DNA from 2 places in the Pseudomonas sp. FP2335 genome. Region 2 is predicted to be linked to the other one. Evidence: predicted binding sites of a transcription regulator. Region 2 holds the regulator's gene; the other holds the start of a gene.
The links. The regulator FliA, encoded in region 2, starts transcription of late flagellar genes. The targets are predictions, from matches to a motif close to CTAAAGTTTNNNNNNNNNNNGCCGNTAA.
Positions count from the first base shown of each region.

Region 1: the regulator FliA is predicted to act here: its motif matches at 1,988-2,015, upstream of PSH81_RS14455 (methyl-accepting chemotaxis protein).

Region 1 covers NZ_CP117437.1:3,232,312-3,235,950, forward strand. The annotation lists gene PSH81_RS14455 (methyl-accepting chemotaxis protein) at 1-1,937, opposite strand, end outside; gene PSH81_RS14460 (hypothetical protein) at 2,263-2,703, shown strand; gene PSH81_RS14465 (GyrI-like domain-containing protein) at 2,807-3,639, shown strand, end outside.
Region 2 covers NZ_CP117437.1:4,258,525-4,262,163, reverse strand. The annotation lists gene flhF (flagellar biosynthesis protein FlhF) at 1-511, shown strand, start outside; gene fleN (flagellar synthesis regulator FleN) at 618-1,451, shown strand; gene fliA (RNA polymerase sigma factor FliA) at 1,448-2,188, shown strand; gene PSH81_RS19055 (chemotaxis response regulator CheY) at 2,357-2,731, shown strand; gene PSH81_RS19050 (protein phosphatase CheZ) at 2,750-3,538, shown strand; gene PSH81_RS19045 (chemotaxis protein CheA) at 3,550-3,639, shown strand, end outside.

The sequences.
Region 1 (3,639 bases), 1.0 Mb from region 2:
AGTGCATCGAGCATTTCGCGCAACGCGCCGACGCCGGTGGATTGGTCTTCGATCTGTTGGGCAACGCGCTGGATCTCACTGGACAGCAGGTCAATATCCACGCCGATTTCCGCCGCATTCTTACGGGTGATTTCCGCCAGTTTGCGCACTTCATCCGCCACCACCGCAAAACCCCGGCCCAGGTCGCCCGCGCGCGCCGCTTCAATGGCGGCGTTAAGCGCCAGCAGGTTGGTCTGCCCGGCGATCTGCTGGATCACCTGCACAATCGACTGGATACGCAAACTCGACCCGGCCAGCGTGCGCGCACCTTCTACCGCCACATCCGCCTGGCTGGAAAGCCCTTCCACCGTTGTCCCGGCCTGGGCAGACACGGCGTTCTGCTGGTCGATCGTACCCACCAGTTCATCCATCGACGCGTGCAACTCACCCGAGTAATGCTTGAGCTGCGCGGCGATGTCCTCCTGCTGACGCTCGGCATGGGCCAACACCATGCCTAAGTCTGCCAAGCCTTCGAACACCGGCAGGATATTGCGGTCCAGCCCACGGGTATTGAGGGTATTGCTGAAGTCATTGTTCTTGAACGCGGTAATCTGCTTGACCACCACATGGTTCAACCCCGCCAACTTCTTCACCTGGCGCCGTAGGAAAAATGCCTTGAACTCGCCGTAATGGGCGATGAAATTGTCCACGTACTCATCACTGAAACTCGCACCCTTGGCCACCCGAAAGAAGAAAATCGCCGTCAACGTCTGGTTCAGGTTCAAGCCCAAAATCTCCCCAAAGGTCGAAAAACCCGCCAACGGTACATCACCAAAAATGCCGGCCATGCTGCCCAGCTCGGCGCCGTTGTTCAGCCGGCGCAAAATGCAGTCATTCAAAATCCCCGCCACCGGCTGGCCACCCTTGCCGCGCAGGAACTGCTCATAGTCCAGGCGCGTGGCCTCACGCAAAGGCGTACGCCGCACCATCACCAATTCCTCGCCCGGCGCCACGTCGCAAAACAACTGCACGATCTGCTGCTCATAATCGATACGCGCGATGGATCGTACAAACAACTCACTGCCCACCCGAATCGCAAACGAATAGTCCGCCAGCTTCGACTCCAGCGCCTGGGGCGCGCAACCGAAAGCATCACACAGTGCTTGCACCATGCTCTTGATATTGCCGTTGCTGTCGATCACCTGGTCAATCGTGCGGTCCTCAACCGACGCGGTCAGCACACTGAAGGTCAAATCCGCCGGTTTAAAGTTCTGGCTCTTGAACACCCCAAATCGCACATGCGCCGCCGTCTTCAGGAACACAATCTGTGCATGGTTCTGATAGCTGCGCTGACCGTCATGAATCAGCGTCTTCTGGAAATCCGACTTACCCCCGGCCGATCCCCCTACAAACAAACACGGAAACCGCCCCGACTCATAAAGCGCCTCCATAAAAAACGACTCCGACGCCGACAACCCGTCGAACACCACATACGCCAACGTATCGCGATGATCAATCGACGTGCGTACCTGCACTCGCTTGATATTGGACACCAACTTGGCAATTCGCTCCTGCATTCCCAACCGCTTACCGCCACCGCGAATGTCCTCACACTCCAACGGCACCATCGCCACCTCGGCCGAGGCGATCAGACTGTCGTCGAACAACTGCAACACGATCCGATCCCAGCGATCGCCGGTGGCGCAATACAACGAATTGGGCGCATTGCAGAGTTCGCCGGAGGTGGTGCAGAGGCTGATGGTGGATTGGGGGAAGCGGCGTTTGAGCTTGGCGGCGATTACGTCGATGTCCAGATGCGGCGAGATAAAGCCGGTGATCAGGGTGGGGGTGATGCGTAAGGCGGTGAGTGCGGCGTCCAGGTCGTTGGCAGTACTGGTGAGCGTGGCGGTGCCTTGACGATCGGCCCGGGCTTTTTTTAGAAGGGTAAGTGGGTTCATGTGGTCGACTCGATCAAGGGTGGGCAGGGATAGGCATGCGAATAGTAGGGTTATCGGCGGGTTGGGCCGGGGCTGAAGGTGGGATGTGACGGATGGATGCGGTTTTAGGGAGTTTCCCCGTTATTGACAGGCTGCTTTCAACCGAGAGTGAATCGCCCCGGCGTTCGTAGACGCTGTTGGTGTCCGCTTTTGGCCGATTCTCGCCCGCCATGAGAGCCAGAACGCAGCCCAAAACGAACCCGTTCAACGGAACCCCATCATCAACCAACATCCGTTAAAATCCGCAGCCTATTTCGACAACGCTTGCGACAACCGAGGAAAATTCATGGCAAGGATGGCCGCTGTTTTCACTGTTCTGAGTTGCATGGCGTCGGCCTCTGCATGGGCGGCGTCTGATTGTCCGTTTCCGCAGGGAATGCAGGCCTCCATCGGTGCGTCGAAACAAGCTATTGAGGCCAGGCAAGCGGGCGTCGCCAAGGATGAGCTGCTCTCCAGGATTTCCCCTGCGGTCAACGGGCCGATGTCCCAGATGTTGAAGAGTATCGTCGACGAGGTTTACGACTACCCGGCCTTGCTGCCCGAGGTGTATGCCGCCTTCCGGTTCGAGCACTGTTTTGTTTCGCAGCAGCACCCCGAACAGGTGGCGGCCATGAAGTTTGCCGATGCCTATCCGTTGCTGAAGCAATGCGAGCAGGTCGAACCGCAAGGGGCGCGACCTCCTTGTGCAATGCGCGTAGTGCATACGGTGAGCGGAATTCCGGAGTAAGCGATCCGTCAATTCAATTGCAAGCTGAGCAAACACGGCTAGGCACGGGCACGCCGATCTCGTCGACTCTACTGCCTACCGTATCTTCCGGAGCCTCCATCCAGTGCCTGACTTGCCGAGCAACGCCGCCTACACAAAACGCTTCGACCTGGTGCTCGCCTACATCGACGCCAATCTTGAAGGTGACTTGTCGGTGAACACGTTAAGCCAGGTCGCGAATTTTTCGGCGTTTCACTTCCACCGACAATTCACCGCGTTCGTTGGCGTGCCTGTTTCGCGTTATGTGCAACTGATGCGACTACGACGCGCAGCGCATTGCTTGTCTTCCGGCGCGGACTACTCGGTGCTGGACGCCGCGTTCGGTGCGGGTTTCGAAAGCCCCGAAGCGTTTTCCAGGGCGTTCAGGCGCGCGTTCGGTACGACGCCGAGTGCCTTCAGGAAACAACCGAATTGGCAGGTCTGGAGTGCGGTGTTCACCATCCCTCACTTTTCCAGGAACATCATCATGCAGATACGAATCGTCGAGTTTTGCGCAGTCCGGGTTGCAGCCTTGGAGCATCGCGGAGCGCCCGCGCTCGTGGGAGAGAGCGTGCGTAAATTTATCGAATGGCGCATGCAGAGCAGGCAGTCGCCGGTGGCCTCCAGTCGCAGCTTTGGTATTCCGTTCGGCAACCCCGATACGACCCCGGCCGAAGAGTTCCGGTTTGCAATCTGCGGCGAGATTCACGAGGCCGTCGCCGCGAATGAGTTCGGCGTAACCGAGCGGGTTATCCCTGGCGGGCGTTGCGTGGTGGTGCGTCACGTGGGCTCGCCGGATCATATCGGCGAATCGATCTATCCGATCTATCGCGACTGGCTGCCTACCAGCGGCGAGGAGCTGCGGGACCATCCGCTGTTCTTCGAGTATCTGAGCATTTTCCCCGAGACACCGCAGGA
Region 2 (3,639 bases):
CCTGGGCCGTATCCTCAATGTGTCGGTAACCCACGTCGACCCGGGCCAGTCCCTGGCCAACGCCCTCGATCCGCTGCTGCGCAAGCGCGTGGTGCTGATCGACACCGCCGGCCTGCAGGCCAGCGATCCGGCGCTGCGCATGCAACTGGAAAGCCTGGCCGGGCGTGGCATCAAGTCGAAAAATTACCTGGTGCTTGCAACCACCAGCCAGAAACAGGTTCTTACCGCTGCATACCACAGCTACAAACGTTGCGGCCTGGCCGGCTGCATCCTGACTAAACTGGATGAGACGGCGAGCCTGGGCGAAGTATTGAGCCTGGCGATCAGCCATGAATTACCGGTCGCCTACCTGACCGACGGGCCGCGGATCCCGGATGATTTGCATCTGCCGCGCCGTCATCAGTTGGTCAGCCGCGCTGTCAGCGTGCAAATGCAAGAAGAGCCTAGCGAGGAAGCGATGGCCGATATGTTCGCCGACCTCTACCACAACCCGGCAAAGCGGGTGGGTTGAGGGCAGGGCGAACACCGTGAAATGTATCTACATCGTTGGTCTGCAAGCGATTCACGCGGCCAAGCCATGTAGCCTGCGTCTAAGCAAGACAAGGTAAAGAAATAAAATGGGCAGCATGCATCCCGTACAGGTGATCGCGGTGACCGGCGGCAAAGGTGGCGTCGGGAAAACTAACGTGTCAGTGAATTTGTCCCTGGCCCTGGCAGAGCTTGGCCGTCGGGTCATGTTGCTGGATGCTGACCTGGGTCTGGCGAACGTCGACGTTCTGCTGGGGCTGACGCCCAAACACACCCTCGCCGATGTGATCGAGGGCCGCTGCGAGCTGCGTGATGTGCTGCTCCAGGGGCCTGGCGGGATCCGCATCGTACCGGCTGCCTCCGGCACCCAGAGCATGGTGCACCTGAGCCCGGCGCAGCATGCCGGCCTGATCCAGGCGTTCAGCGACATTGGCGACAACCTCGACGTGCTGGTGATCGACACCGCCGCCGGGATCGGCGAGTCGGTGGTCAGCTTCGTGCGCGCCGCGCAGGAAGTCTTGCTGGTGGTCTGCGATGAACCCACCTCGATCACCGATGCCTACGCCCTGATCAAATTGCTTAACCGTGACTACGGCATGAACCGCTTCCGCGTCCTGGCCAACATGGCCCAGAGCCCGCAGGAAGGGCGCAACCTGTTCGCCAAGTTGACCAAGGTCACGGATCGCTTTCTTGATGTCGCCTTACAATACGTAGGCGCAGTTCCCTATGACGAGTGCGTGCGCAAGGCCGTGCAAAAGCAGCGTGCGGTCTATGAAGCGTTCCCTCGTTCGAAGTGCGCACTGGCGTTCAAGGCTATTGCTCAGAAGGTCGATACTTGGCCATTGCCCGCCAATCCCCGGGGGCATCTGGAGTTTTTCGTCGAGCGATTGGTGCATCAGACGAGCGCGGGACCTGTGCTATGACATCCAGCGGCTACAACCTTTACAAGAAGTCGGCACGTGACAGCCAGGGCGAATTGATCGAGCGCTATGCGCCGCTGGTCAAGCGCATCGCCTATCACCTGCTGGCGCGCCTGCCGGCGAGTGTGCAGGTCGAAGACTTGATCCAGGCCGGCATGATCGGCCTGCTTGAAGTGTCGACCAAATACGATGCGAGCAAGGGTGCCAGTTTCGAGACGTACGCGGGCATCCGTATCCGTGGCGCGATGCTCGATGAGGTGCGTAAAGGTGATTGGGCGCCGCGGTCGGTACACCGCAATACGCGCATGGTCAGTGACGCAATTCGTGCAATTGAAGCAAAAACCGGTCGCGACGCTAAAGATCACGAAGTTGCGGCCGAACTCCAATTGAGTCTCGACGATTATTACGGGATTTTGAACGATACCTTGGGCAGCCGCCTGTTCAGCTTCGACGACCTGCTACAGGACGGCGAACACGAAGGGCTGCACGAGGACGGCGCGAGTGCACATCTTGAGCCGTCGCGCGACCTGGAGGATGAACGCTTCCAGGGCGCGTTGGCGGACGCGATTGCCAATTTGCCGGAGCGTGAGCGACTGGTGTTGGCGCTGTACTACGACGAAGAGCTGAACCTCAAGGAAATCGGTGAGGTCCTGGGGGTCAGCGAATCGCGTGTCAGCCAGCTGCATAGCCAGTGCGCAGCCCGCTTGCGGGGGCGGTTGGGAGAGTGGCGCGCGCGCTGACAGGCAGTGTGGGGACACTGCAGACGAGACCGTGAAGGCGTGACGCTTTTGCGGTTTTGCGCCGTGGTGCCCTGGGCAGTCCTTTTTGTGTAACGCCTGTTGATTGAAATGGCGCGTCCAGGTGCTGGGCGCGTTTAAGACTGCTTGGAGGTCGAATTGGACAAGAACATGAAAATCCTCATCGTTGATGACTTCTCAACGATGCGGCGGATCATTAAAAACCTGTTGCGTGACCTTGGGTTCACAAACACGGTCGAGGCGGATGACGGCCTTACGGCGATTCCGATCCTCAACAGCGGGAGCATCGACTTTCTGGTAACCGACTGGAACATGCCGGGCATGACCGGTATCGACCTGCTGCGTCACGTGCGTGCCGACGAAAAGCTGCGCGGCCTGCCCGTGTTGATGGTGACCGCCGAAGCCAAGCGTGAACAGATCATCGAAGCCGCCCAAGCCGGGGTAAACGGTTACGTGGTCAAACCTTTCACTGCATTGGCCTTGAAAGAGAAGATCGAAAAAATCTTCGAACGCATCCACGGCTAATGCCATCGCGGGGGAGCTATGGAGCATAAAGAAACATCACAGGGAGACTTCGAGTCGACCCTGAAAAAGCATGCTCACCAGTTGGTCGACTGCCTTGAGAGAGGCCAGTTCGGCGACGCGGTGCAGTTGATCCATGAGCTCAACCAGACCCGTGACCGCGGCCTGTACCAGGAAGTGGGCAAGCTCACGCGTGAGCTGCATAGTGCGATCGTCAATTTCCAGATCGACCCGCACATGCCCCAGGCCGAAGAGATCTCGCAGATCACCGATGCCACCGAGCGCCTGTCCTATGTGGTCAGGCTGACTGAGGCAGCGGCCAACCGCACCATGGACCTGGTGGAAAACGCCACGCCTCTGGTCAATGGCATGGCCACCGAAGCCCAGGCCTTGAGCCACGACTGGGGTCGCTTCATGCGCCGCGAAGTCGGGGCCGAAGAGTTTCGTGAGTTGGCACGTCGGGTCGAAGGTTTCCTGTCACGCAGTGAGCAGGAAAACCGCATGGTTTCCAGCAACCTCAATGACATTCTGCTGGCCCAGGATTACCAGGACCTCACCGGTCAGGTGATCAAGCGTGTGACCCAATTGGTCACCGAAGTGGAAAGCAATTTGCTCAAATTGGTGCTCATGGCAGGCCAGGTTGACCGTTTTGCCGGCATCGAACATGACCGCGAAGCGATCCTCTCGGAAAAAGATCCACAAAAACATCTCGCCAAGGGTGAAGGTCCGCAGATTCATGCCGATAAACGTGAAGACGTTGTATCGGGTCAAGATGATGTCGATGACCTGTTATCCAGTTTAGGCTTCTAAGGAGCACCCACATGAGCTTCGGCGCCGATGAAGAGATCCTTCAGGATTTCCTTGTAGAGGCCGGCGAAATTTTAGAGCAGTTGTCCGAGCAACTGGTCGAG